3 regions of the Paenibacillus sp. WLX1005 genome follow, and region 1 is predicted to be linked to each of the others. Evidence: predicted binding sites of a transcription regulator. Region 1 holds the regulator's gene; each other region holds the start of a gene.
The links. Region 1 encodes LexA, which represses DNA repair genes until DNA is damaged. Its sites were predicted from a motif close to CGAACATATGTTCG; they were not measured.
Positions count from the first base shown of each region.

Region 2: recA (recombinase RecA) is a predicted target of LexA. The motif match lies at 6,175-6,188, and genes of this name have one in related genera.
Region 3: ACE3MZ_RS08205 (DNA polymerase IV) is a predicted target of LexA. The motif match lies at 7,618-7,631, and genes of this name have one in related genera.

Region 1 covers NZ_CP176756.1:3,122,655-3,133,054, forward strand. The annotation lists gene ACE3MZ_RS13310 (cupin domain-containing protein) at 1-525, shown strand, start outside; gene ACE3MZ_RS13315 (HAD family hydrolase) at 702-1,496, opposite strand; gene ACE3MZ_RS13320 (methyltransferase) at 1,658-2,188, opposite strand; gene ACE3MZ_RS13325 (DUF896 domain-containing protein) at 2,390-2,587, opposite strand; gene ACE3MZ_RS13330 (LysM peptidoglycan-binding domain-containing protein) at 2,779-3,426, opposite strand; gene lexA (transcriptional repressor LexA) at 3,896-4,522, shown strand; gene ACE3MZ_RS13340 (hypothetical protein) at 4,598-5,017, opposite strand; gene ACE3MZ_RS13345 (hypothetical protein) at 5,293-5,526, opposite strand; gene ACE3MZ_RS13350 (glycoside hydrolase family 127 protein) at 5,584-7,560, opposite strand; gene ACE3MZ_RS13355 (glycoside-pentoside-hexuronide (GPH):cation symporter) at 7,673-9,058, opposite strand; gene ACE3MZ_RS13360 (helix-turn-helix domain-containing protein) at 9,366-10,313, shown strand.
Region 2 covers NZ_CP176756.1:2,151,517-2,161,916, reverse strand. The annotation lists gene pduL (phosphate propanoyltransferase) at 1-182, opposite strand, end outside; gene ACE3MZ_RS09410 (stage V sporulation protein S) at 470-730, opposite strand; gene ACE3MZ_RS09405 (TIGR00282 family metallophosphoesterase) at 1,040-1,834, opposite strand; gene rny (ribonuclease Y) at 1,901-3,442, opposite strand; gene ACE3MZ_RS09395 (regulatory protein RecX) at 4,083-4,865, opposite strand; gene recA (recombinase RecA) at 5,037-6,104, opposite strand; gene ACE3MZ_RS09385 (competence/damage-inducible protein A) at 6,419-7,717, opposite strand; gene pgsA (CDP-diacylglycerol--glycerol-3-phosphate 3-phosphatidyltransferase) at 7,984-8,574, opposite strand; gene ACE3MZ_RS09375 (YajQ family cyclic di-GMP-binding protein) at 8,707-9,198, opposite strand; gene ACE3MZ_RS09370 (helix-turn-helix domain-containing protein) at 9,423-10,400, opposite strand, start outside.
Region 3 covers NZ_CP176756.1:1,895,687-1,906,086, reverse strand. The annotation lists gene ACE3MZ_RS08235 (RsmB/NOP family class I SAM-dependent RNA methyltransferase) at 1-1,054, opposite strand, end outside; gene ACE3MZ_RS08230 (DUF309 domain-containing protein) at 1,263-1,757, opposite strand; gene ACE3MZ_RS08225 (GTP pyrophosphokinase family protein) at 1,741-2,565, opposite strand; gene ACE3MZ_RS08220 (quinone-dependent dihydroorotate dehydrogenase) at 2,607-3,701, opposite strand; gene ACE3MZ_RS08215 (L,D-transpeptidase) at 3,961-5,406, opposite strand; gene ACE3MZ_RS08210 (ferredoxin) at 5,741-5,977, opposite strand; gene ACE3MZ_RS08205 (DNA polymerase IV) at 6,209-7,498, opposite strand; gene ACE3MZ_RS08200 (DUF6756 family protein) at 7,699-8,223, opposite strand; gene ACE3MZ_RS08195 (hypothetical protein) at 8,306-8,683, opposite strand; gene ACE3MZ_RS08190 (hypothetical protein) at 8,702-9,559, opposite strand; gene ACE3MZ_RS08185 (HEAT repeat domain-containing protein) at 9,592-10,400, opposite strand, start outside.

The sequences.
Region 1 (10,400 bases):
ATTAGAAATACGGATGAAAGAATTTCCGGTGATGACAACGTACTAGCGTTTTTGAACCAGCATGAAGTTGTGTATGAGAAATGGGATGTATCCAAACTCGCTTCCGAGCTGAGTGAGAACTTCTCCCTGACAGATGAGCAAAAGCAAGAAGTGCTAAATACATTTGAATCTGAAATCAAAGACTTGTCTGCACGCCGCGGCTATCGTACATGGGATGTTATTACCCTGTCCGAAGCAACACCGGATCTGGAAGCGAAGCTTGCCAAATTCGAAGAGATTCATACTCATACCGAAGATGAGATCCGTGCAATTGTATCGGGTAATGGTATTTTCATCATCAAAAGCCCGGAACACGGCTACTTTGATGTAGAACTGGAGCCAGGTGATGTAATCTCTGTACCGGAAAATACACCTCACTTCTTCACACTAGTCGAAAACCGTAAAATCGTTGCAGTGCGCCTGTTTGTAGAAACAGACGGCTGGGTGGCACATCCATTTGCAGATTCTTCGTTCCAAAAAGCCTAAGCCAACGCTTGGATAAGTGTTATGTATTCCGGTTACAACGGATGAAATAATCATCTGCATCCTCTATAATGAATAGTCCATGAATAAAAATACGCTCCCGATTCGCAAAAGGTTTATCCTTTATGCTGCGGGAGCGTGTTTGTGTTTCCATATTGTATTGCTATTCTAGCGCTATATTATACAAGCTGTTCAGATATCTGGTGAATCTCACTCAAATGCTTGATTTCATAATTCGGCTGAATATCGCTGTCATTGGTTTTGGCATTGCGATTCAACCATACCGTGTTGATGCCAGCTGCCAGCCCGCCTTTGATGTCGGTCGTTAGCTTATCACCTACCATTAGCGCCTGTTCCGGCTGAACGTGCAGCAGCTCCAGCGCATGACGGAAAATCGACGGATCTGGTTTGCCTTTGCCATATGCGCCAGATACGAGAATGTGATCAAAAAACGGTGCCAGCTCTGGTACGCCGTCCAGCTTCTCCTGTTGCAATGCCGGACAACCATTGGTGAGCAGCAGCAGTTTCACTTTGCCCTGTAATTCACCGAGAATTTGCAGCGTTTCTTCATACATATGCGGACGATTGCGACGTTCCTGTACAAAACGATCTGCCAGCAATTGAGCCAGCTCTTCATTTTCTACACCAACTGCACTCAAACCTCTGCGCCAAGCTTCGGTGCGATAGATCGGTGCGATGCGTTCCAATTCACGAAATTCCGGTTGATCGCCAGCGCTGAATTGTGCCCATAGACCTTCAAATGGATTAATACCAATCATCTGGGTAAACGGAAACGTCTCATACGATTCATATAACGCACGCGCTTCACGACGCACAGCGGCTTCCAATTCGACTGTATCTACGCCTGCCTGCTCGGCAGCAAACAAGCAGGTTTGTTCAAATGCTTCTTCAATACTGCGTTCATCCCACAACAGCGTATCATCCAAATCAAACAAAACAGCTTCAATAGTCAAGTTCAAACCCTCCCGGCGATAGTTAAGCATATTGATATAGCGAAACAGGCAATCAAGAGCACAGCATATGATCTAATAACCTTCATATCCTCTGTCTCTCCGATATACCTGTTACTCTAATTTCATTCATTTATTGTAAATCATATAGTGGTATGACAATGTTACAGTTTATCTTCGATCGTAATGTGGTGCTGTGCTGCGAACATACGCAGATGCTCTGCCATCGCTGCTGTATCATAACGATTCAGCGTACGTGCGAATACCCATGCGCCACCTTTGGTGCTGTGCTCAATAACGACATAGCCTTTTTGCAAACGAATCTTCTTCACTTTGTCAGCGGTAATGATACGATCACGGTTAAACTTAGTCGTGATCAGGGAGTCTTTGCCGATTTTCAAATATGGACGACGGAAGTACAGAACGACTCCGAGGAATACATACAGCAGAACAGTCACAACAAACAAGATGGTGCTACTATTGGTCGCCGGATACATAATCCCCATGATACCGTATACAACTCCGAGCAGAACGAGCGTTGCCGGGAACACAAAATTGCGTCCTTTGTATGTGGTAAATTCGGATGCGGTATTACTGGTGCCGTTACTACCGATTCGATCTTGACCGGCTTTTTTGCGGCGATCGTTCACTTGCTTCGTATTGCGTTTGACTTGCCTTTCCCAGGAACGGGACATCGCATTTCCCCCTAAATAAAATTGATGAATATTACTTCTATTCAGACATGCAGAGTCCAAAAGCAGCTTCTGCACGCTCAAATACAGACAAACGCCGCAAATAAAAGAAGATGCCGGGGCTTGATCATGGATCAGCTGCGACATCCCTATATGGTTATTGCGTCGATGATCATAACCGGATTGGACGGGTCAGCCCGTCGTTTATTTGCCCTTTTCTTCCGTTTCACTGTCCTCGACCCATTCGATCGTGTCTAGTTGCTGACGGAAATTGCGGCGGATGTTGCCAAGATAAACGGCACGGAGTTCATCACGTTCTACTGTTTCTTCTTCAGTTAGACCGGATTCCTTCTTTTTACGTGCCAATTCGTTAATGCGTGCAATGATTACATCGATGTCCATAACTACCCTCCCAAAACTCTCTTTTCTAACTTTGACATGTAAAAAAAAGCTTGTCAAGGTTATTCACACCGTGACAAGCCACCAATATGGCATATATGTAAAACCGGAGGAGAACCGGTTCGTTAACTGTTAGATCAAGCATATCAAAACTGTCATATTAACGTAGGAAGTAACTTGCTTGCATATTCCTATTATCGTTGGTTCGGAATCACCAATACGTCACCGCTTTGAATCTCGCTGGTCGCCAAATTGTTCTCATCCCGAATCTCTGCGATGTAATCGCGAATATCAGCATCTGGTGCTTTGTATTGAGAAGCAATCGCCCACAGGCTGTCACCGTCAGATACGATTACATGTTGCTTCATCGCCGGAGATTCGTCCGCGACTACAAAGTGCTGTACTCCGCCATACAGCAATACACTCGCGAACAGCAGACAAACAAACATGCGTCCGGTGGAATTCCAATTCGACTTGCGGGATGGACGTTTGCGTTTCTTTTTACTATTTAGCGATTTGCGCGCGGTCATCTGAATCAGTTCTAGCGTTTTCTGCCGGAAGGTGCGATGCGACTTGCGTGTACCGGATGATTGGCGCTTGTTCTCGCCAGATACATACGTCCATTCGGTCACTGCCGGTTCTTGGGGCGATGCTGGATTGCGCACTGCTGAATTCTGACGGATATTGCCTGAGCGAGATGTAGAAATAGAAGATGCAGAGATGTTCGATGAGGCAGAAGTTGTATGAGAAGAACCGGTGTCTGTTCCTTTGACGATAGGCTCGATGGTTTGCGATTCCTGTTCTTGTTGGTGGATACTTTTATATGTAGAATATTTTAGCATGTGCTTCACGCTCCAAACGTTTGTTCTTGTTTTCCTGAAAAGAATATAACACGAACATATGTTTTGATCAAGCACTTTTTCGAACCTTTGTTCGCTTTTTAGTTAAAACAATACCGAATACCTGTTCCTATAATTGAATAGAGTCTACAGTACTGAATAATCTCCGTTTGTAAGTTGCCCTTTTACTTTCTATATCGATAAATTATGTAGTTGTAGTTGTAGTTGCTACATTCACAATTGCGTATAGTTGAATCTTTATATTTGGATACAGCGATCTGTAATTATTGAGATTCAACGATTGATTATTTATTTTTTGAAATGCAGGTTATTCTTAAAAATGAAGATCCTTTCATGTAACTTCTGTTCGCATTTTATATATTCTTGCTAAATTTTAGAACTTATGTTTGTGCGAACGGTAGTTCTGTGTTATACTTTTCCCAAACGTTACTAGTATTGGGGTTGATACGGTATGTCCAAGATTTCTAGCCGCCAACAGGCGATTCTGGAATTTATCCGGAATGAAGTAAAACTGAAAGGCTATCCGCCATCCGTTCGTGAGATCGGCGAAGCGGTCGGTCTTGCCTCCAGCTCCACTGTACACGGTCACCTTGATCGTTTGGAGAAGAAAGGCTTGATCCGTCGCGACCCGACTAAACCACGTGCGATTGAGCTGCTTGGTCAGGAAGAGTCCGAAAATAATCTGTTGTTTGCGCAATCGGTATCTCGTGTACCAATCATCGGTAAAGTAACTGCTGGTGTTCCGATTACTGCAACTGAGCATATTGAAGATTACTTCCCACTGCCACAGCAATTTACTGGTGATAACCAAATTTTTATGCTTTCCGTTATTGGCGATAGTATGATCGAAGCCGGTATTCACAACGGTGATTATGTGATCGTTCGTCAGCAACAAACCGCGGACAACGGCGATATCGTTGTTGCGATGACCGAAGATGACGAAGCAACTGTCAAAACCTTTTATAAGGAAAAAGACCATATTCGTCTTCAACCGGAGAATCCAACATACGAGCCGTTGCGCCTGACCCGTGTTACCATTCTTGGTAAAGTGGTTGGATTGTTCCGTAATTTGCACTGATTCTGCCCGGTATCAGCTGCATTACAAAAAGACTCCTGATCATCACATCAGGAGTCTTTTTTGTGCTTATTTATGTTATCCTTGCCTCGCTGTTACTTGCTGTTCACCGATATCACCCTTTTTCAATCGTGCCAATTCCATCCGGAACATTTGCATAAGTGCGTTGATATTAGTAATCTCGGCATGATGCTGACGTTCTAGTTCCTCAATTTTGGCGCTGAACACATCTTTGGCTTTGCTGGCGTGAAACATATAGGAGCTATAATCTTCATACGTCTGCCCTTGCGGCACACCGGTGCGCTCGACAGCGCTATAGATGTCCTCTAACCTGCGGCATACTTCATATTCATGCCGTACGTCAATGACTTCTTCGCCGGATACATTATTTTCATGAAGCGGATTATCAATCGTATACAGCTGTTTCAAACGGGCAGTTAAGTTTCTCAAATGCTGTTCGTATACAAGCGTCAATCGTTCTCTTACTTCTTCGTCCATCGCTTTTCCTCCTTGACAATGCAGGCATAGCCGCAGATGAATGGTTTGTTTTTCCAGTGTTTGCTTGTCCTGCTGAACTATATTACCCATGAGGCAGATATTCCTATCTTCGGCATAATGAGGTGGATATGTTATGGCTACCAATCAGCTTTTATTGAAAAAGAGGACAGCAAACACCGGTGTATGATCATACACCGGTGTAGCTTCAGACGATTATGCAGATGTGCTAATATGATATGCCTCTTTTAAAATATTCAGGTTTGTAGTAGTTCTGTTTAAAATAATTTCGTTTCCAGCACTTTAGCCATTAATGCTTTGAAATCTTTATTCTCTGCCTTTTCCGCCAGTTGATTTTCCATGGTGTTAAACTTTTCTGCCAGAAAATAGGCATTTAAATACAACGCTAAATGATCCTTGGCAATCGCTTCGGCATGCTGTTGTTGAGATACGTAACCAGTGATGACCTGCCCTGCAAATGTAGCGGGATGGATATTCACTTTATTCCGCATGCAAGATGTCCTCCTTTTGCCTTTGTTAGTAATAATGCTCTGCTGTGCAGGGTCTGTCTAGGATGTATGCAGCCATACTTGCATCTCACCAGACTTGCGATTCGCCCAGCTGTAATACGGAATCAGCGTCAAGGTATGCGGGACATATGTTCCTTTTACAAAGGAACGATACAATTCACCTGCCCACTCCGCTGCAATCTGCTGTCGCTGCGCCTCTACTTGAATCACACCTACGCCTCCGAGTAACTCCGGCTGGAACTGGTACGTGTACTCCGCTTCAGGCGATACTCGAATGAGATGTAGATTGTCACCATTATCCTCTTCTTCTGCGCAATACATGAGCGGTCCGCGCCCAATCGCCAGCTTGCCCTGATCGCTTCGTACTAATGGATGCGCCGCATACTGACGAATATCCATCGGCAAAATCAGTTTGATCTGATCCCCATCCTGCCATACTCTATGCAGTGCTATATATCCATCCTGCGGCTCTGCGATGACTGATTCGCCGTTTATCTGAAGCGTATAGCCATCTGCCCAATATGGAATACGTAGCGTAAATGTAAAGGCTACTGGTTCAGCAGTATGGATACTCATGTGCACCTGCCCTTCCCACGGCAACTGGCTATGCTGTTGTAGCTGCACTTGCTGACCGTTTAATTCCAGATGGGCTGTACCTGTTACGTACAGGTGCGTATGAATAATCTGATGCTCAGCATCCACGGTATACACATACTTGTGCAGCGATGTGAGCAGACGTGCCAGATTGGGTGGGCAGCAGGCGCAACCGAACCAGGCGGGACGCGTAAATTTGACATGACTTTTGCCTGGATCGTGGATGCTGTTCTCTGGACGCACTTCCAGTGGATTCACATAATAAAAGTGCTTGCCGTCCAGCGCCATGCCGCCGATCGCCGTATTGTACAGTGCACGCTCCAATACATCGGCGTACTGCGATTTGACTTCATTTTTTAACATCGTAAAGGCGAAAAAGATCAAACCGATCGAAGCGCATGTTTCGCAATACATCGTATCGTTGGGCAGATTATAATCCAGTGTAAATGCTTCACCATCTACTGTAGAGCCAATACCACCGGTAATGTACATACGCTTGCTTACGAGATTGTTCCACAGTCGACGACAGGCTGCCAGCATCTGTTCATCCCCCGCCAGATGTGCAGCATCTGCCATCCCAGCACATAGATACACCAGCCGCACCGCATGCCCTTCTGCGGTTTCCTGTTCCAAAATCGGCTTATGCGCCTGATAATACTCAAGCGGACGATGCTGCATACCTTCAATTACCGGACGAGTACCTGGATCTGCCGCATGCTGTCTGGCAAAAAAGGTAGGATCTGTACCACGCTCATACAAAAAGTAACGGCTTAATTCCAGATAACGCGATTCACCTGTCAACGCATACAGACGAGTCAGAGCTAGCTCAATTTCTTCATGACCGTCATAGCCCTGAATTTTGCCTGCTTCCTTACCAAAATGATGATCAATACAATCTGCAAGACGGCAAGCAATGGACAAGGCTTTTTCACTGTTAGTTGATTCATAATAAGCGACTGCCGCTTCGATAAAATGTCCTGCACAGTACAGCTCATGACTTTCGGCAAGTTTTTTGAATCGGCGTTCCGGTTCTTCAATGGAGAAATACGTATGGAGATACCCGTCCTCCTCCTGCGCCAACGCAATCAGATCTATGACACCATCTGCTAGCTCCTGCAAATGCTGATCTGGGTGAAAAGATAACGAATACGCGACCGCTTCCAACCATTTATACACATCGCTATCTTGAAATACCCAGCCATAATGACTGCCTTGCTTCAGTCCAGCAGCAATTTTGAAGTTCTCGATTGCATGACTTTTCTCGGATGGAATCGTTTCATCGTTACGCTCTTTTTCGATAACGATATTGGCGTTGTCATTCAGTACATTCCACTGATACGGAATCATTTCGGTGCGTACTAGCTCGCGATAATGAGACCAGAAGGGATCGGTAATAGTGAATTGTTTCAGTTGTAAAGACATCGAAATGGCTCCTCTCCACACTGCTTCTTTTTGTACCTATTTGTTGTCATTTCTTGTGAATTGCATGTACATAGGCTGCATACGCTATATTGGCTGACTGCACTGCCTTTGCTTAGATTTGCTGCTCTTGTTTTTGGATCAGCTGTTTGCGAACAAAGCTTTCTTTTCGTTCAAACCGCCGGTAAAAGATCATCGGAATGATGCCTAGCGCGAATACAATCGCTGGCAGCCAAATAAATACGAATTGAATACCAGACAGCGATTGTGCACTTTGCGCTACGTTCGGCACATAACCGAACGCCGACATAAATTGGGTCGGAATAAAGCCGCCGAGACCGGAACCTGCCTTGATGCAAAAGGCACTGCCAATCGCCGTCAGAATACCGCTAGCACGCAGCCCAGTTTTCCATTCGCCATAATCCACCGTATCTGACAGCATGGCAAACGGCATGGAACAGGCAATACCTGAACCGATACAAGCGATAATCCAGCCAACAATCAGTGTAGACATATGCCCATGAGCAGCAAACAGAATCAGTTGCCCACCCGCCGCCAGCACAAAGCCGAGAATCATCGTTAACTGCTTGTTCGTATATTTCACGATAAACGGAATCGACACCATGCCCAGCACTTGAATGATTGAGATGCCGTTGATGAGTGGCACCAGATTTTTCTGACCGATATTGTATTCAAAATAATAAACTAGTGTGGATGTACGGATTGTGAGTGCGATCCAGAACAGCAAATTGGCAGCCACAAGCAACATCCACGGCCAATTGCCACGAAGAGCCTTCAAGCTGGAGCGTAGCGGAATTGTTTTGATCTTTTCCGTATTGATCTCACGCAAGTTACCAAATGCGATCAGAAACATCACAATCGAGACAGCACCGAACAGACATAATGTCCAGAAAAACCCTTTCTGATCGTTGCCGCCACCGAGAAATGCCACCAATGGCAACGTAAACGTCACCGCTGCAAAGTTACCGATATTGCCACCGACCATCCGAAATGAATTCAATACAACCCGTTCATTCGGATCTCGGCTCAAATTCGGCAGTATAGATGTGATTGGCGTCGAGATGCCTGTATACGCAATGCCTGCCAAAATATACGTAACACTGGCATATACGATTTTCCATGTGCCATCCAGATTTGGCGTTGTAAACGTCAGAATCGTAAACACAGCAAATGGAAAACAAAGCCATAGAAAATACGGACGGCTTTGCCCATATTTGGACTTCGTATGATCGACGATAATGCCCCATAGCGGCGCGTCGATCGCATCAACCAGTCGGGTAATCAGTAGCAGCGCTCCCGCTACCCCAACCGATAGACCGAATACATCGGTATAAAAGTACAATAAATATCCACCAATGATGCTGTACAGCAAATTGCCACCAGTGTCTGTAAGCGCATAACTAATTCTGCGATGAAATGGGACTTTGTCCGTGCGCAAGGACGGATGCTGCTCTGGTGAAAGATCGGATCGTTGTTCCATAGGTGTAACCTCCTGTTTACTAGTGACCACGTACCAGATGGATGCCGTAGCGATGTATGTATATTATTCACGTCATCCGGTTCTTTTATCGTAAGCGCTCTCGGAGTGGTGATAAACTTAGGATTTCGTAGGAAAGGTGTATATTTGCGACTATTTGTATTTCAGAATTGTTACGTAAAACCGTATACATTCATGCTATAATGACTGTTAACAACGTATTTTAAGATTATACTGATCTATTTAGTGTATGAATCCGACTTTTCCTGTCTAAAACTGATATTCTGGTAAGGAGTGACCTTGATCTACAATGAAACCAGTATGGAAAATGAATATTGAACGTCCACTCGCGTATTACAAATGCGGTCAATTTGTCAGTGACGAAGGCTGGAAGCATAAGAAAATGAATATGGAAAAGGATTATGAGCTGATCATCGGTCTAAAGGAAACCGTTTATTTGCAAGTCGGCGATCAGCGGTATGAGATCAAACATGGCGATGTATTGTTGATTCAGCCACAGGTGGAGTACTTCGGTTATGCATCATCGATAGCTGGCGCCAGCTTTTTCTGGCTGCATTTTATTCCGCGTCAAGGTATTGTGACGGAAGCAGGCGATACCTTTGCCAATCGACTGCTGGGAAGTACGTTAACCGAACAACGGGATGAGACGAATGCGTATGTATGCTTGCCGGATTTCTTTTCGCTGACGTATTTGGACAAGCCATTGATGTTAATGAAGCAAATTCTCGATATTTCCAATACATCGTATTACAGTACCTATGCGGTCGATTATCTAGTCACAGCGCTAATGATTGAATTGACGGATAAGTACATGGAGCCGCTGCTACATCATCAGCTATTGAACAAAGAACATAATCAGAAATTCATGCAGATTCTGGAATGGATTCGCGTCAATATATATCATGACTTGACTGTGCAAAAAGTCGCGGATACGTTCTGCTTCAATTCCGATCATCTCACCCGTTTATTTAAGAAAAATCTAGGCATGAGCACGATCCGCTATATTAATACGCTCAAGCTCAGCCTGGTAAAAGAATTGCTCTGTACAACGAACCAATCGATCAAGGAGATTGCATATGAGCTGCATTTCCGCGATGAGAAGTACTTGATGAAATTGTTCAAAAACTATGTTGGCATGACGCCGACGCAGTTCCGCGATACGTATACGAATACGTACATTAACACCGTTACCGTTGACCCAGATATTCCGCTACCTGCTCACTTGCGTGAGGATTGATTTTTTCTCAAGATCTGGAACGGAATAAACACTTGAAGATCAGACTGATTCGACTAGGGAAGACTTATAGAAAAAGATAATACATTG
Region 2 (10,400 bases), 970 kb from region 1:
ACTTTAGGGAAAGAACCTTTAGAGCCAACAACCTCAACTGTTTCGTTGGCAGCAAACTGACCTGGTTGGGACAGTGGTTTGAATTCAGTCAGTTGATAACCAGCACCAAACAGAATTTCTACATGCTCTTGGGACAGGTGAATATGACGGGCAGATACGCCTACAGGTACTACTTTACTCATTGAATGTCACTCCTCAGCTATTCTTTATACGCTTGTAACAAAATACACGTACTTCCTGAACATCAGAAAATAAGCCGCATATCATTCATAACGGACTTAACAAGATATTGACAATCACAATATCTCATTCCGCTAATGAACACGTCCACAAACGCTAACATACATACTATGCCATTATACATCTTTTACTATGAAAATGAAAATCCATTCAGCAAAAAGACCTGCATGCTTTCAGTAAAAAGGCATACAGGTCACATATTTTACTTTATTCACTCGTTAGCGAATGATTACCTCGGCTCCACAATCAGCTTCATGGCTGTTCTATCTTCTCCATCAATCACAATATCAGTAAAGGCAGGAATACAAATCAAGTCAACTCCACTTGGTGCTACAAATCCTCTGGCAATAGCTACAGCTTTGATCGCTTGATTAAGTGCACCCGCTCCGATGGCTTGAAGCTCGGCAGCGCCGCGCTCGCGCAACACTCCTGCCAGGGCTCCTGCAACTGAGTTCGGGTTGGATTTTGCTGACACTTTTAATACTTCCATGTTAAGTACCTCCCCTAGGAATGAATGATGGCTTAGCTTCAAAAATGATCGGAATTGCGTCTAGTTAGTATTCGAGGATTTGTTTTCGTTTCCTTCTTTTTTTGAGCCGAACATTGCCAAATTGACAAATATATTTTCAGACCTTGCTTTTGCCTGTACAAGTATATCGTCGATTGGCTTCATTGGGATGATGGGGCGCCGTTGTTGAACGAAAGATCATGATGCAATAATGCCTTTGAGAGCGAGACTTCTATCCCTCGCTACAACGTAGGATATGAGGGATTTTCGTGAATCCGGCATCCATTGTCATTAATCCATATGCCATTCGTCCTCGTACATGCGTATTTTTTCGATTTTTTTCGCTTTGCCAGTCTGATCGTCGATATCTACGAATACCGCATGAAAATGCCATTTGCCTTCACACACTTGAAAACGTGCAGGTAGCTGCGTTTGGAATTTGTACAGCACCGCATCCTTCTCCATGCCAAGCACACCTTCACGCGAACCAACCATACCAACATCCGTTTGATACGCTGTACCACCCGGCAAAATGGTGTCGTCATTGCTCTGTACGTGAGTATGCGTGCCGACTACCATCGAAGCGCGACCTTCCAAATACCAGCCCATCGCGATCTTCTCAGATGTTGCTTCTGCATGGAAATCGACCAGAATCGCATTCGTTTTACCATTCAGTTCATCCAGAATCTCATCCACTTTGCGGAAAGGGCAATCGATCGCAGGCAAGAACGTGCGTCCCTGTAAGTTAATGATCGCTAGCTGCTTACCGCCGTTTTTGATAATCGTATATCCGCGACCTGGTGTATCGGGTGGGAAATTGGCTGGACGAACCATCCGCTGTTCATCGTCGATAAAATCGAAAATCTCTCTGTTATCCCATGTATGGTTCCCCATTGTAATCCCGTGAATGCCTTGTTCAAACAGCTCATTGGCAATCTTGCGCGTCAGCCCTCTGCCAGAAGCCGAATTCTCCGCGTTTGCTATGATGATGTCCGGGTTATACTTTGATTTTAACCTAGGAAGGCTTGCTTTAATCGCTCTACGCCCTGTACTACCGACAATATCTCCAATAAAAATAACTTTGATGGTGATTCTCCTCCGTCTTCATATACAAAAAGTGACCCGTTATCCAGGTCACTTTTCGCATGTTCTTTATTTTGCGTAATCGACCGCCCGTGTTTCACGGATAACGGTAACTTTGATATGCCCTGGATAATCCAGTTCATTCTCAATCGTTTTCGTAATGTCACGTGCCAGTCGGAAACTGTCTGCATCGTCAATCTTATCCGGTTGCACCATAACGCGAATTTCGCGTCCGGCTTGAATCGCATACGATTTTTCGACGCCATCGAACGATTCTGAGATTTCTTCGAGCTTTTCCAGACGACGGATATACGTTTCCAGCGTCTCGCGTCTCGCTCCTGGTCTAGCAGCAGACAATGCGTCAGCAGCACCAACCAGCATTGCGATAATCGAAGTCGCTTCGGTATCGCCGTGGTGAGACGCGATACTGTTAATAACGACTGGATGCTCTTTGTATTTCTTCGCCAGTTCGACACCGATCTCTACGTGTGAACCTTCCACTTCATGGTCAAGCGCTTTACCGATATCATGCAGTAAGCCTGCACGTTTCGCAAGCGTGATATCCTGACCTAATTCGGCGGCCATCAGACCAGTAAGGTAAGCGACCTCCATGGAGTGTTTCAGCACGTTTTGACCATAACTGGTACGGAACTTGAGTCGTCCCAGAATTTTGATCAGGTCTGGGTGTAGACCGTGTACACCGACTTCGAATGTCGATTGCTCTCCGTATTCACGAATGCGCTCATCCACTTCGCGGCGGGATTTGTCCACCATCTCTTCGATACGAGCCGGGTGAATACGTCCGTCAGCAACCAATTTCTCCAATGCTGTACGAGCGATTTCACGACGAATCGGATCAAATCCGGATAAAATAACCGCTTCCGGTGTATCATCGATAATCAGATCGATTCCCGTTAATGTTTCCAATGCACGGATGTTGCGACCTTCACGACCGATAATCCGGCCTTTCATCTCTTCATTAGGCAAGGTGACAACAGAAACGGTTGTCTCTGCCACGTGGTCCGCCGCACAACGCTGAATCGCAAGTGTGATGATTTCACGCGACTTTTTGTCCGCTTCGTTTTTCGCCTGTTGTTCAATATCTTTGATCAATTGTGCAGTTTCATGACGCACTTCCTGCTCAACATTGCTCAGGATAATACTGCGTGCATCTTCCATGGTCAGATTGGAGATACGTTCCAATTCTGCGACCTGGCTGCCATATAGCTGTTCGATTTGTTGCTGTGTCTCTTCGATACGTTTCTCTTTGTTAGCCACTTGTTCTTCTTTGCGTTCCAGTGATTCCAGCTTTTTATCCAGCGACTCTTCCTTCTGCAACAATCGTCTTTCCAGCCGTTGATTTTCATTCCGACGTTCACGAATGTCTTTTTCAGCTTCAGCTCTGAATTTGTGGATTTCGTCTTTTGCTTCCAGAACTGTTTCTTTTTTCAGTGCTTCTGCTTCTTTTTTTGCATTTTCCACGATTTGCGCGGCAGCAGTTTCTGCACTGGAAATTTTAGCTTCTGCAAGAGATTTGCGAATAAAATATCCGATCACGAACCCAAAGAATAATGCGGCAACAACGAGAATTATGATCCAGAGATAATCCATTCTGTTCACCTCCTCGCTGATTCCTCCAAGGTATTCCTTGGGAACTACCACCATTGTTGATTGGTAATGCAATGCTTCATCCCTTTACAATCTCTTTCATCGCCCATGCGGGTACATGTGCTAATTCCCTGTTCAAGGGAGATAAACATTTTCATTGTTCAAGCCTTTGTACAACAGTCTGTCGACGTTACGCCACCGGGTGTCAATAAGCTAAAAATGACGTAAAAATGACAAACTGTACACATCCATTTTATTATTTGCCAAAAGACATTGTCAAGCAATTGGCATTTCTGTCTTTACACTTGTATCATAACAGCCGATAGATGGCGCTATAAATGCAAAAACAGTTGATTTCGTTATTATTGTGTTGTGATGATTTTTGCGTTCTGCTCTCTGATTACAAAATTATGAATCCGCCCCAATGTGCAAAACAACAGTATTTATTTAGAGTTGGACAATAGTTGTCCAGTTCTGTTTTATTATATGTTGTTCAAATGATTCTTTTATTCCAATGAGCGTCTAAATACACATAGTCCGCATCTAGGCCCCTATAGTGCTGAATGTCTATGTCGTATACTTTGCGCATGTATTACCTATTGCTATAAGGAAGTGAAGAAATTAGAACGTGAAGGGATTAATCTTATTCCTCTTCATTTTGATTCTGCTCCACCTGAGCCAATGCACGGCGAACCAGATCTGAAGAATATCCGCGACGCATCAGGTATGCCATCGTTTTACGCTTTTTGTCCAGCCATTGACCGGATGTACTGTTCCACTTCTTCTGTGCCATCAGTACAGCACTGTTTAACTCTTCGTCTTCATCAATATCGCCAAGTGCTTGTTCGATTTGCTCCTGATCTACACCTTTTTGTCGCAATTCCTGCCTAATCCACACTTTGCCTTTTTTTTGCGTACGCACACGTTGTTTTGCCCACTGCTGGGCGAACAGTCCATCATCGATCAGCTTTTCCTGCTCCAACCGTTCTAATGTTGCTTCAATCACATGATTCTCATATTCTTTCTCACGCAATTTACGCGCAACTTCCGTACGAGTACGGGAACGGTAACTCAAATAATTGACAGATGATGCATATGCTGCCTGTAACTCATTCGCAGCCATAATTTCCTGTAATGCGTCCTTCGTAAACGAATACCCTTTTAGCATTCGATATTTGATCATAACATCTTCGTGTACGATCAGATTCAATTCGCCAAATGTAAGCCGGTAATGAAATCGCGGCCAGCGCACCGGTTCAACAGAGATAATCTCCAATTCACCATCATCCGGAAAATCATCTAGTCGATCGGCTTTTTGATCGAATTCTTCTTCCAATTCCCATTCATTCGGTTGTTCGTTAGCTTCGGCTTGCTGCGAACGAGACGACTTGCGAGATGATTTGCGAAACGATCTAAAGTTATTCATCGCTATGGTTCCCTTCTGGAGTACAGATTTACTTGCATATAAAATAAGCGCCTGAACGTTATGCACGTTACAGGCGCTTGGGGTCACTGACATGCTGGCACATATCAGTGACTGGCTGTATTGATTTGCTCTATCCGAAATGTTCGGATGATAGAACCTGCAATGACTGAATTACTCTGTTGCTTCCGAGAACAGTTCTTGCTCTTCCAATTCTTCTTTGCGTTTTTGATCATCTGAAGGAGCTTCCACCAGTGTACTGAGGTTGCTCAATTCACGGATTCTGTTTTCGATGACCAGAGAGATTTGCGGATTTTCTTTCAGGAATTGCTTTGCATTTTCTCTACCTTGACCCATACGCTCGCCATCATACGAATACCAAGCGCCACTTTTATTTACGATATCTTTTTCCGTACCGATATCGATTAAGCTACCTTCTTTGGAGATACCTTCACCATACATGATGTCGATCTCTGCCTGTTTGAACGGAGGTGCCACTTTGTTTTTTACTACTTTGATACGTGTACGGTTACCGACGATGTCGTTACCGTTTTTGATAGCTTCAATACGACGCACATCAAGACGTACAGTAGAGTAGAATTTCAGTGCACGACCACCTGGTGTTGTTTCCGGGTTACCGAACATAACGCCGACTTTTTCACGTAATTGGTTGATGAAGATAGTGATTGTTTTCGATTTGCTGATGGCACCGGACAGTTTACGTAGCGCTTGAGACATCAAACGTGCTTGCAAACCGACGTGAGAGTCACCCATTTCGCCTTCGATCTCTGCTTTTGGCACGAGTGCTGCTACGGAGTCGATAACGATGATATCAACCGCACCACTACGAACGAGAGCTTCAGCGATTTCCAGACCCTGTTCACCCGTATCCGGCTGGGACAGCAGCAGCTCATCGATATTTACACCCAGATTCTTAGCATATTGCGGGTCCAGCGCGTGCTCAGCATCGATAAACGCTGCTTGACCGCCGGCTTTTTGCACTTCCGCAACCGCATGAAGGGCAACCGTAGTTTTACCTGAAGATTCAGGTCCGTATATTTCAATGATACGACCTCTTGGCATTCCGCCTGTTCCTAAAGCAATATCCAAAGCAATCGATCCACTTGGTACAACTTCAACTTGCATATGCGTAGATTCCCCGAGTTTCATAACGGAACCTTTACCGAATTGTTTTTCTATTTGACGAAGCGCCATATCCAGCGCAGCACGACGATCTGACAATCAGCTCACATCCTTCTCAATGTTTATAAACTAATTATACTGCAATTTTCACCTTTTGCCAAGCTTTTTTCGAACATATATTCGTCTTTTTGCAGCCCTCCGTTCGCCATATTACAAATTTTGTAAAATGTGATCACAATACAAAATGGCTTATTTTCAAACTGTTTTGTGCAGCCGTTATGTAAGAATTACATGCTTTTCTCCCTAATGAAACAAAAAACCGCAGCAATGGTATGCTGCGGTTCTTCCGGCTACAGTGATCATAGCATAGCTGTATGCGATCTGCAAGCCCGCAGATCGTCTCTAATGGCTGTTTACCCTTTGTGCTCTGTAATTCCAGGTTGTTCATGTTGAAGCTGCTTGAGGCGAAGCCAGAGGCGATACATGATACTTTTAGCTGAGCGGATACGAATGGCTTCGCGATTGCCTTTTAAGTTCAGCTTCCATACCGCTGTATCTCGTCCACGTTCGGCAAGAGCAATATACACCAGACCGACTGGTTTGCGTTCTGATGATCCCGGGCCTGCTACTCCAGTCACTGCAACGGCAAAGTCAGTATCCAGAATTTTGCGCGCTTCATGTGCCATCAATTCCGCGACCTCTTCACTCACGGCTCCCGGTGCATCTTCGCCTTCCAGCAGATCATGCGGGATTTGAAGCAGCTTTTCTTTCATTTCGTTGGAATAGGATACGATTCCACCCATAAATACGAGTGCACTGCCTGGCACTTTGGTCAGATTTTCCATAATTAGACCGCCGGTGCAGCTCTCTGCCGCCGCAAGCGTCAATTTCATACCGGTCATCATCTGTAAAATCTGCTGCTCAATTCGGATATCCTGATCTGCATACATATGATCTGGCAGACGATCGCGAATGACCGCTTCCATCGCTTTCAGTTTCTCCATCGCTTGTTTCTCATCCGGCGCTTTGGTAGTCAGGCGGATCGTGACTTCGGCTTCTTTGGCATAAGGTGCAATCGTCGGATCGGTCTGTGCGCTGATCAGATCCAGCAATGCGTCTTCCAGTGCGGACTCACCGATACCGGCAAATTTCAACATTTTGGAATAGATTGGATACTCACCGGACAGCACATTACTCAATAACCAAGGCACTGCTTGCTGCTCAAACATCGGTTTGAGTTCTTTCGGTGGTCCTGGTAGCACGACATAATGCTTGTCGTTCTGACTAATGGCGATTCCGACTGCGAGACCGACTTCGTTATCAAGCGGATGACTATGCTCCAGAATAATTGCCTGACGACGGTTATTTTCAGTCATCGGCTTATCGCGACCTTCAAAGAACGTTTCGATCTTTTGCATCGCTTCTGGATAGATGTGCAGTGAGCGTCCCAGTACTTCACCAAGAGCATCTTTGGTCAGATCATCCTGCGTTGGACCGATTCCGCCGGAAAATACAACTACATCCGCACGACTGCTTGCTAGTTCGATTGCCTGTTTCAAGCGGTTTAGATTATCTCCAACCACGGTCTGGTAATACACATCAATGCCCAGATAAGACAGTTGCTGAGACAGGTATTGCGCATTCGTATTTGTAATTTGACCGAGCAGTAACTCGGTTCCAACAGCGATAATTTCTGCTTTGACGGCTTTCATGATTGTATCCTCCCTTTTGAAACAGTGCATGATTGAGTTTGATAGTGTATCTACTTCCATACGCGGATGTGAGGATGCTTATGCTGTTCTGCTGTTACGTTTGCATGATTTAAACAAGCAGCATTGTAAAGCGAAGAATCCTCACAGAAAAAGACAATAGAGCGATCCCTATTGCCTTTACTGCCGCTTCATGTTCATACTACCGATTGCAACGATCTTATAAATAACTATTGCATCGTCGGCTGGAAGCTTATGCTCACCATTAATCAGGAATTATGAAAATGAAGCAAATTTTTATTTTTGATGAAATAATCGACACCCGAATATAGGGTAATCAATGTGGCAATCCAAATGGCAATTTCGGCAAATGGAAAACCGATCAATGCAAATGGGAAATTGTTAATCATTAGCGCAATGATCGCCACGATTTGAGTGATCGTTTTTGCTTTGCCCCAGTTGCTTGCTGCAACGACAGAGCCTTCCAATAAGGCAATCTGACGTAGACCAGTAATCGCAAACTCGCGGAAGATGATAATAATCGCCATCCATGCCGCACATTTGCCTAAGGATACAAGCGAGATCAGCGCTGCGGATACGAGTAGCTTATCCGCCAGTGGGTCAAGCAGCTTGCCCAAGTTGGTAACGAGATTGCGACTACGTGCGATATGACCGTCAATTCCGTCTGTACTTGCCGCAACAATGAAAATAAATGCCGCAATCAGATCGTTGTAGCTTACTTGAAAGGAACTGCCGATATGCAACAACTGCTCGCCAAAAGGAAAATCAACCAGCAAAAACAGCATCATGACCGGCACAAGCGCAATGCGGGCCATCGTGATTTGGTTTGGCAGGTTCACAGTGTACCTCCTACGCTGAGTCCAGCATTATGGTATAGCCGCTTATATGTACCTGCATGCGACCGTATTTTGTTTATCAACATCAACGTGCAGCCTCCATCCGCCCTGTAACAAAACCGTTACATGCAATTGTTATTTCAGGTTTGTAAATTGAAGATCGAGCGGCAGATCCGCTTTGCGGAGCAGTTGAATAATAGATTGCAGATCATCGCGGTTTTTACCCGTTACCCGGATTTGATCACCTTGGATCTGACTTTTCACTTTTAGCTTGGAATCGCGAATGAGAATATTGATCTTTTTCGCATTTTCCTGATCAATGCCTTGCTTCAATTTGAGACGTTGACGCACGGTTCCCATCGAAGCAGGTTCGACCTTTTCGTATTCAATATTTTTGATCGGCAGACCGCGTTTTACCATTTTCGATTGCAAAACGTCGATTAATGCACCGAGTTTGTAATCGTCATCGGATACTAACACAAGTGTTTCTTTCTCCAATGTCAGTGTACTTTTGCTGCCTTTAAAATCAAAACGGCTGGCGATTTCCTTTTCCGTTTGAGTAATTGCGTTGGTCATTTCTTGCATGTCCATTTTGGATACGATATCAAATGAATTTTCAGAAGCCACAGAAGTCTCCCCCTTTAGTCAAATTATAGGTGATATTGGTGTGCAAGTCTAATACGATAACGGTGATCCAGATGTGTAAACGCTAATGATGCGCTTCCTAGCTAATACTCAAGATCATCTTCAGACAAGAATGCGTTCAGATGCATTGCATACATAAACTAAACTCGCAAAAGGACATCCGGTTCCGCAAAACGGAAGTAAGGGATGTCCTTTGTGATTGTTTATCAGTTACTGCTGGATGTGGAATCTGTTGTTGTACCTTCCGTGCTGTCGGTAGAGGTAGACGTACCGTCCGTTGTCCCTGTCGCATCGGTTGTACCGGAAGTGGAAGTTGCATCCGTAGTTGGTGCTTCTTTTACCAGTTTTAGCACGATACGAGAAGTCGCTTTGCCATCTGTGATCGGCTGACCATTGATCGTAATCTTCGTAGCTGGCGAATTACCGGATTTAATATACAGACCGGAATCGGTCAGATCGTAGGACAGGTTTTGTCCACTCTCGGTGTTGTTGAAGAACAGACGCTCACCACTGGAATCAGCAGATTTGTACACTTCCAACCAGCTTTGACCAGTAGCTGCAATGTCTACTTTCAACGTATCGGAACCAGTATAATTCACATTGAACAAAGTATTGCGACCTTCTTTGCCACTTTCGCTGACTACCGGAGTGGATGAAGCATCCGTTGTCCCCGTTTCAGTCGATGGCGTTTCGCCGTTAGTCGCTTCTGGATCAGTGCCTTCCGTAGTACCCGTGCCTTCTGGGTTCTCCTTTGTGCCTGTACCCGCAGATTCACCATTCTGTCCAGAACCTGCACCAGATGGAGTTTGAGTCGTACCGCCATTGCCACCTGTTGCAGGCGGGGTAGTGGTAGTATTCGGTGTATTATTCTGTTCCTGTTGTTGACTACTTGCAGTTTCTTCAATTTGCGGGGAAGAATTTTTGCTGATTACAAAAATCCATACCAGTGCAATGATCAGAATCGGGAACACCCACATTAAAATGGTTGATAGCAACTTGCCACTACGTCCCGAAGCGGCGGCATTACGCCGTGCAGCTCTGCGCGGTTGCGCAACAGGTTCCATCACCGCTTCCGGCTCTGGCTCCGGTACAACATCCTGATGTTCTTGCAGCAGCTCGTCCGGACTAATACCGACAGCCTCTGCATAAGTTTTGATAAATGCCCGAACATAAAAACTTCCGGG
Region 3 (10,400 bases), 1.2 Mb from region 1:
GGCGCTGTAAACGATCCTCATAACGTTCCATGCCGTCTGCTGGCGATGACTGGATGGAACTGGAATCTGACATATCATCCAGCACAGCGATATAATGACCTTCGCCTTCCAGATGATGCGGCCACAGACGAACCGTATCAGCAGTCTGCTTTAGCGAAGCTTGCGATACAGGTGCATGTGCCGCCATTTCATTCAAGACTGATTGCCCAGCAGCAAGCTCCTGCTCTACCATCTCCGCCCAATCACTACGACCACTGAGGAAATGGTCACTTCCGACAGGACGCGTTACTTGGAAATGAGGATGATTGTCAAGGAACACAGCGATACTCCGCTCATTCTCCTCTGGTGCAAAGGTACAAGTGGAGTAGACGATGCGTCCGCCAGGCGCGAGCATACGGGCAACGGTTTGTAAAATGTCCTTTTGCATAATTGCACACTTTTCCACCGAATGGTTCAACCACTGACGAGCGGCATCATCATCCTTGCGAAACATTCCTTCGCCAGAACACGGCGCATCGACGAGAATTTTATCGAAAAAGCCGTTAAATTTTTCGGCAATCCGATCTGGAGATTCATTGAGAATGACGGCATTGCGTACGCCGTACAGCTCCATATTTTTCGCTAGAGCGCGTGTACGTTCAGCACTCAGATCGTTTGTTACTAGCAAGCCTTGCCCTTGTAATGCCGCTGCAATCTGAGTCGACTTGCCACCCGGTGCGGCACATAGATCCAGTACACGATCACCCGGCTGTACCTGCAATGCTTCGACCGGGCTCATAGCGCTCGGCTCTTGAATATAATACAGCCCGGTATAATAGTATGGATGCTTGCCTGGACGTGCATCGGCATTGATATAATAACCAGTCTCACACCAAGGAATTGGGCGCAGGTCAAAGGGCGATATCTCCCGAAATTGCTCATTGCTAATCTTCAATGTATTCACACGCAGCCCAGCGCGCGGCGATTGCTCGTAGCTGCGGATAAAATCTTCAAATTCCGTTCCTAGCAGCTGCTGCATTCGCTGCACAAACGGCGGCGGTAATTGTACAGCCATATTGCGTATGCTCCTTTAGTTCGTAAAATAGTATATTCTGCTGGAAACGTCCTGCTGCATCGTCAACATAGGCGATGATGCAATCGTTTCGCCGAGGTATATTTTAGCATACTCCCGGCATGAACGGTTTGCTCAAATGAAGAAGCTTGCCAGATCGGCAAGCTTCTTTCTATACAAACTATGCAAATGATTCCAATATACGCATCATTCAAATGTCAGCATCTGGCAACTCTTTGGCTTTGGGTCCACGTTCATATCCGGTACGCAGTGGCACATGCGCATGTATCTGCTTGTCTGCTGCCTCTACTGCCTTTTGCAACAGTGGATCGGTAATGATAATCTGCAACGGGTAGAAGTCAAACGGCTCTTGCTCATACCGCTGCAACCGTTCCACATATTGTGACACATCGAGAACAAGACGTTGCAGATCGATACCAAGCGTGTGTTGCGGGTATGTTTGCAGCTTGTGCAGGCTGCTATTCAGCATTTTGATTGCACCGAGGCGTTTGTTATACAGATGATTCACTGTACCGTTTCGAAAATGGAATAGCCCGACTGCGACCTGCAACAGCCCTTTGTACACCGGCTCTCCGTTCTTTTCCAACCACAGCTCTTCCAATACCTCATGACATTCAAAATAATCTTGATCCCGGTTGAAGTAGATCAGATACTGCACGTACAGAGCATCAAACTCCTGACTCATCGAGATCCCCATCCAGCAAACGCGAGCCGGATTTGCGCATTTTGCGTACTGCTTCGCCCAGTTCCTTCAGACCCTGATAATCCTGCTTCTCCCATAGCTCGTTAAACTTCTGCTGACTTTCCAGCGCTTCGCTCACTTTGTGCAAGAAATAGAGTCGATGAATCTCCTTGAGTACACGCTGTACCAGATTCGCTTCATCTTCAAAGCTTTTCTGAGCATCGAGAATGTCTTCACGGATGCTGGACATCTCGTTATCCAGAATCATCGCCGCTTCCGCTGCCGTTTTCAAACGATCCCGGATCGGTTCTGGTAAACTCTGACGATACTTGTAATGAAGCGAATGTTCAATCGTTGCCCAGAAGTTCATTGCGAGTGTCCGAATCTGAATCTCCGCCAGTACGATCTTTTGACCGAATGCCGTCTGTACCGGATATTCAGCGATCATGTGGAAACTGCGGTAGCCGCTATCTTTGAAATTGGTAATATAGTCTTTCTCATATAAAACAGTCAAATCCTTACGGGCGCGGATGTACTGCGCAACCCAGCGGATATCCTCTACAAACTGGCACATGATACGGATGCCTGCGATATCTTCAATTCCTGTGTCAAGCTGATTCATCGGAACATCCAGTCGTTTGGATTTATCAATAATACTGGATATTTTTTTGACGCGTCCGGTCACAAATTCAATCGGTGCGTACTCTTCCCGCTTTTTCAGTTCTGCACGCATCGTTTTGAATTTGACCTTCAATTCTTCAACCGCTTGTTCATAGGGAAGCAAGAATAATTCCCAGTCTCTGTCATCCATGTTCATGCCTCCTCAGTGTATGACCTGTCTATTGAAAACTGTTAACGATGCGCTACGCCCACCGCTTCTGAAATATGTGCAAATCCGTCTTGCTTCATTAACTCGCGGATTCCGTTATGAAGTCTCCGTGTCACTTGTGGACCTTCATAAATAAACGATGTATAAATTTCTACCAGACTGGAACCTGCCTTTATTTTATCATAAGCATCCTGTGCTGAGAAAATACCGCCGCAGCCGATAATAGGCAACTTGCCTTCGGTTTGACGATAGACGCGGGAAATAATGTCCGTTGAGCGTTCCGTTAACGGTCGACCGCTTAATCCACCCGTTTCGCCTGCACTGGAATGGGTGAGTCCGTCGCGTGACAACGTTGTATTGGTAGCGATCAGACCGGCTGCACCGCTCTGCGTAATCGTCTCGACCATGTATTCCAGTTCGGAGTCACTCACGTCTGGAGCGATCTTCACGAGCACCGATTTGAACGAGCCATGCTTGCGCTGCTGATCGGACATCTCTTCCATCACTTCAGCGAGCAGTTCTTTCAATTCATTACCGTGCTGCAAATTGCGCAGATCCGGTGTGTTCGGCGAACTGATATTGACCACGAAGAAATCAGCGTATGGATACAGCGTGCGAATGCATGCTTTGTAATCACTTGCCGCTTGCTCATTCGGGGTTACTTTGTTTTTACCGATGTTAACAGCAATCGGAATCGGATGAGATGGCAATCGTTTCAATCGTCCAGCCATCACTTCTGCTCCGTCATTATTGAACCCCATTCGATTGATCAACGCGCGATCAGATGGCAGGCGAAACAGCCGCGGCTGCTCGTTGCCGGGCTGCGGTTTTGGCGTTACCGTTCCTACTTCCATAAAGCCAAAGCCCGCTGACGACAAGCCCATGACAGCCTGCGCATTTTTATCCAAACCTGCTGCTAGTCCGACCGGACCGGGAAACGTAATCCCGAACAACTCGGTCGTCATATCCGGCGTACTGTCAATGCCATACATCGACTGCATCGCCGACAGTGTGCCCGGTATGCGTACACCGGTGCCCAAACCGCCAATGACCAGATGATGCGCCTTTTCCGGGTCCATCCGGAATAGCACAGGTTTGAAAAGATTACGGTATAACAATGTGTATTCACTCCGTTCCTGGCATAGGCCTCAAGCCCTGATGCATACCATTTTGCGTGCTCTCGTATTTAGTTGTCATGCAAAATGTTTCTCCTCCTTAGTTTATCCTGTTCTTGGACAAAAGAAAAGCGATCTTCTGCTTTTGAGAAGACCGCTTTTGGCATGATGCTGTTTCATAGGGTAGAACGCTAACGTTGTTTGTCAGACCTGCTGGTCACTCTCTTTTACAAAAAGGAATGTCCGTAGAAGGCGCTAGTGGCTAGTTGAGCCAGTGATATGTGCGGCTCGGATCGGTCTGATCTTGAGAGGGCTGTTTGGTGCTAGTATATCTCTTCTGTGGTACGGACACGTCATCCGGCAGTACATCGCTCGTAATGGTTACCTTTGTGCCAAGTGGAGCCATATCGAACAGTTCTTCGACATCTTCCTTCTTCATACGCACACAGCCCAGCGACTCATCTGCACCGATGCTATCCGGTTCATTCGTCCCGTGAATGGCATAATTCGTATCCGATAATTGCATACCACGACTGCCAAATTCGCCATTCGACTTGCCGTTCGGATTCATTACTTTGATTGATAGACGGAATGTACCGGTTGGTGTACGGTCACCACCCAGACCAATCGGATAGTTGCGTAGCAGAATCGATCCGCTGACAAGTCCAAGACGGTGCTTTTTCTTATCGACGATAATTTCCAGCGGCTTGGTAAAATACGGACGATTGCCTAGTGTGGATGCAAATAGCTTCTGCGTATCACCGCTAAATCCTTGTTCCGGCACCATCGCCGAATCATCTAATGGATAAGGCTGCAAGGCGGAGAATGATGTATTCATCAACGGCGTTGTACCGGACAACCAATTACTAGGAAAGGACCGATCCAGTTCGCCGAGCGCGGTTGGCAGCTCTGCACGCGTTGTCTCGTAATTGGCAAGCGCTGTTTGCATAATAGCGAGCTGCTCCTGCTCCTGCATCCAGCTTGCCGCTTGCGTCGATGTACCAGCGGGCTGACCCGGCTTACAACGACATGCTTTCGCATTATAGGACTGCACATCAATCTGACCCGGTTTGCTACCTTCTGCTAGCGTATAAGTAACAGGCAGCGTATGCTTCCAAAGTAGCCAATTACCGGACTGTTCCATTCCAAGTACAGCGGCAAGCTCTGGCTGTGTATCCTGAATCTGCTGCGCAATATATTGCGAAAGACCATTTCCTGCCGAGCTGCTGCCTGCCGCAATCGCAACGGCTGTAAAGCTCAGCGGTGCATGATATCCTGACAGAGTAGCGTCTGATTCCGCCTGTGCAGCCGAATGATTACCATTTCCAGAAAGATGTGTTGCATCGTCGGTTGATGATGTCTGACCCGGTGCCTGTGCCATCTGGCTGTCATCAGCAGCAGGCAAGCCAATCGAACGCATCGTCAACAGAAACAGTAGCAGCACAACAAACATAATATTACGCCTGCGCCGGATTTTGCGTTCGCGTGTTCGCGCGACCTCCATCACTTCCGCTTCATACTGCTGTAGCACATCCGCTGGAATCTGACTCTGTTCAAACGCTTCGTAAATATCTCCCGCACGATTGTAACAATAATTAGCTTTGCCCATCTGACCGTCTGATTCGTACTCTTTGCCAAGCAGGTACCAACCCATCCGGTTATCGGGATGCATTTTGACATAGCGTTTTAGATAAAGTAGGTTTTTCATGTAGTTCCCGGACTGTGGTCCGACTCTCCTTCCCTGCCTGCTGTTCCTGCGGCAATAGTATGTATATGTATGCGATTGCCAACAAAATGTCCATTATCTTCTTTATCGGTTACGATCATGATTTTGTCGATAGACAAACGGTAGGGCTGAGGCATCAAATTCAGCTTGCAATATAACGCAATTTTCCAGAAATATGAAATTAAAATATGATTATGGATACGCCTTCTATCATGTCATTAAAAAAGGCGCCTTTCCCTGTTGCGGGAAAAACGCCTTTTCCTCTTCTTTTGGAACAAAATCGCCTCAATGGACCGTTGAAGCAATATTACTGGAATTACTCAGCAAACGGTTCTTCTTCAACACGAATCGAATCGGTTGGGCAACCGTCGCAAGCGTCTACCATATCTTCGTACATGTCTTCTGGAATGGCAGTCACACCGCGGTTGTTGTCACCGCCGAAAATCACTTCTGCCAAGCCTTCATCATCGTAATCGTAGATATCAGGAGCTGTTGCTCCGCATGCGCCACAAGCGATGCATGTATCTTTGTCTACCCAAGTATATTTACTCATCTGTATATCCTCCCATCATTGCTTTCCAGTTGTCTGTTTATGTGACACCCAGTCTGTACAGATAATCAAAATATAATACAAAGAGCGCATAATTTCAAATACAATCCTCATCACAGCAAGTCATCGTAACTAGATATCCACTCTGTAATGGCGTTATACCGCCGATATTTAAAATTTTACCCTTTCCGCTAACAGCTTAAACGCCCCATATTATATAGGCAATGCAAATACTCATTCCTCGTGCTCAAAACGCCGTCCGTCCCGCTGCAATGACGTGCCTCTGACCTTATGATTACGAATCAGAACGGATGGATCATTGCCCAGCATCCCGGCGGTAAGCACGGCATTCTCGCCGAATTTGTCACGCAGCTGATCGATAATGTGATTGAGCTCCTGCTTTTGCGGCTGGCGCTCGTAATCGAACAGATCGAGCTGAATTGCAGCCTCTTCGCGCGGCAGTAGATTTTGCAAAGTAATACCGAGCAAACGTACCGGACCACGTCCTAGCCAATGCCGTTGATACAGCTCGCACGCTTCATGAAATACATCCTCTGCCGTTTCCGTCGGCACAGGTAGCGCACGCGACCGAGTAATCGTCTTCATATCTGGTGTGCGGATCGTAATCTGCACCGTATGCGCCATCAGCTTTTGCCGCCTCATCCGCCTGCACACCTGATCGCTCAGATTCAGCATAACGCGCCGGATATCCTCCATATCTTGAATATCGGCAGGCAGTGTCGTTGTATGACCGACCGATTTGTTCGGTTCATTGTCCGGCTCAACTAGTGAATGGTCGATACCGTTTGCTGCCTGCTTGAGCCAGCTACCCATCACGCCAAAACGCGCTTTTAAGCGCGCTTCATCTGCTGCTGCCAGTTGTCCAAGCGTACGAATGCCCATATCCCTCAGCTTGGCTGCTGTTTTGTTGCCGATGCCAAACAATTGCGCACACGGCTGATCCCACAGCAGACGTGGCACATCACGAATTCGCAGCACAGAGATACCGTTTGGCTTTTTCATATCTGACGCCATCTTAGCAAGCAGCTTGTTGGGCGCCACTCCGACTGAACAAGGTAGGCGCAATTCGTCACGAATCCGGTTTTGCAGTTCAGCAGCAATCTCCATCGGTGTGCCAAACTGACTGGAGCCGGTAATATCGAGATAACATTCGTCGATGGAAGTTGCCTGCAACAGAGGGGTATAACTGTAAGCAATATTCATAAAAGCCGCTGAATACTTGCGATACAATGTAAAGTCCGGCGATATCAGCGTAAGTTTGGGACACTTTTGCAGCGCTTGCCCAACGAGCATGCCTGTCTTAACACCGACTCGTCGTGCTTCATACGAAGCGGTCACGACAATACCACGCCGCAGCTCCACACTGCCCGCTACTGCTGTCGGCTTGCCATTGTATTTATCCGGTTCTTCCGCTGCGTGCACCGAACAATAAAAAGCATTCATATCCACATGCAAAATCACCCGTCCGCGCGCCGGATAATATCCGCTGGTCTCGTCCTTCATGTCTTCCCCTCCTGTCATCTTCCAGCTCATCCCGCAATAGTATACCGATTTATTTTGAAGCTTTGCTACTTATTGCTCAGTATATTGACATGAAAATCATCCGTCCCACAATCATATGGCGAATATGTGTTCTATATTAATTATAAAAAAAGAACAGTCATCTGACAATGACTATTCGGAGTCTATCATTTTGCGAAGAATTACAGGTTTTTGAGATTGCGCAATGAGATCATACGATCAACAATAAGCTTGCCTTTTCCAAATAAAAATCCATCTTGATCTTCAGCCAATATCCAATCGTACTTTTTCGAAACGATCATATAATTGTATAATGCTGCTGCGCCAATGATTTGATAAATGGCATCTACATCGCCCTCATATAGCCAATAGTCTTTCCGTCCATATGAATGTTCTTCTGCCAATAACCACACTGTTTGCTTGGATGGAATAAGAACATTCAAATCTTCTAAATAAGCTTCACCAGAATATAACACTTCATATTTGTCTTCCCAGTACTGCCAGCACTGATAAAGAGTTCTTCCATCTGGGAATGCGCCACGTGGTACGAATCTTTTCGTCAATTGATTGTATACTGACCGCCATTGCGACTTACTAAGTTCATGAAATTGTTCATCAGTTATATGATGCTCCTTGCGAGCACTCTCAACAGCTTTTCTCGTTGTATGGATGGGATCGGCTATACGAAGTCTTCTTGAATGGGTCATATTCGCCTCCAAGATTCATAGTTTCCAAACTCCATGTATGTACACGACCTACTATATGAACGCGAGTTCAACTCTATTATGGCTAGTACTCAAACCGCTCCACACCCGGTGCGTACTGTGCCAGAACGGAATCGATTTCTTCCAGCAACGGTGCCGCTTGCTTTCCACCAATATGAAATAACAAATACAATTCCACACTTCCTAGCATTGACGATGTATCCGATAATGAATGTCCATCAACAGAGGATGGTTGTAGCTGTACTTCCAACAGATGGGGCCAGTCTGGCTCGTTATCATTGTACACCGCAAAACCAGTTTCATCTTGTTCAAAACGATACTGCTGCCCATATGTATGAAATAGTCGCTCATACCAGACGCGGATCAACTGCCGCGCTGTATGTTCGGCGTGTTGATCGTTATCATCTTGTTCTTTTACAGTCACACCATATTCCCAACCCATCTTCAATCCTCCTTTCCATTATGACGATTGTATACTTTTCAACACTTGATCCGCATATCCAAAAATCCGTTCATAAAAGGCTGCCGGATCGCGATACACTAACAGCTGCCGCTCCACTTCACGAATACGCTCTAGCAGCGATGCACTATACTCTTCATTACCTTCTGCCTGTTCGCGTCGCTGCTGCATTTGTAGTGGAGTGATCCATTGTGCATCTTGCTGCAAACCTAGCTCATTCAGCATCGGCAACAGCTCATATTCACGTTTGCCGATATTATGTAGCAAACCGAGCAGTCCGTTCATTTGCAACTCAATATCATAATCCAGCACGAGCAACAATTGTCGCATCGATGGTGCAAGCTGCTGCCAATGGGTAGATATCCATTCCGAATGTGGCGGTTCGTACATCGTATCCGCCAGCTGTTGCGCCCATTGCTCACCATGTTCTGTTCCTTCTTGTGGTAAGAGTGCATCATATGTCGTATAGTTCTGCACGTCACCGGAATATGGAAAAGGATACAACCGCGCTTCCATAATCGTGCGCCGGGATTGGGTGTCCAGCTGTTGCCACGAGCGACCTTCGGATGCATATTCCAGCTCCAGACGATCCGCGATAAACTGCTCAGCCTGCGGGTTTATACGATTGTAGAACTGGCGGGTATGCTCTGCCAGTGGTCCTTTCTCTAGCGTTTTCCCCAGCAGGCTATTCAACGACGTACTACCTGCATACAGATTCGCTTCATGATCCAGACATTCAAATTTCAAATAAGCTAGCGCCTTGCGCAAAGCAATCATTTCGCCGTGTGTCAGTTCGAGAGTAGTCGAAACTTCGCCTGCTTCCAACTGCTGACGATATCGATTGATGTCATTGTCCATCCTTGAACCCTTCCTTTCTAAATCATGCATGTTCAGGACGTGATCATCCAGCGCAGCATATGTGCTTTGTTGCTATCCATCCGGCGCTCGCACGCTTTCAGCTTGTCCAGCAAATCATCCGCCTTCTCTTCCGAAGGACGCATGTGAAAGCTACGATTAGACTGATGAATCCAGCGATTCAGCTGATGTCCTGCTGCCTGACGAATCCAAGACGCTGTATCCTGATTCAAAATATCCAGTAGCATATCCAGCTGCTCCCAACGATCATAAGCAGGCAACAGCCGCAGCAGATTCCGATGCACATGCCGAGGATACGTTTCAGATAAGATATACAACCATTCATCCCGATTCAATATATAAATATGCCGACGAATAGCAGGTACCGCTTCACGAGAAATACCCGGTTGCGGGTCCAACAAGGCAGCACGAAGTACATGACCATACGAACGAATATCCAGCCGTGCAAGTCCACGAATAACAGCTTTGCGCACCGCCACTTCCGGGTGATCTACTTCCTCAGCGATCACCTCGGCATCCTCCGCCTGCCCCGTTTCGCCCAGTCCATATAGAGCTGTAGCCAGTTTGGATGAATCGTTCTCTGCATTCCAGATCGTATCCAGATAAAATTCCACCAGATTCAGCGGTTCCACTATACTCATACACCGCCGCGCCACTTCACGTACAACTGCATTACGATCCAGCAAAGAACGGTGCAAATACGGAGCCGCCTGCTCCCGGAATCCATATGTTAGCTGTTCCAGTGCCTCTCGGCGTACAGGCGGAAAAGAATCATGTCGCATATATTCCAACACGGACAGCAGATTGTCGCCTTGTAGCCGTT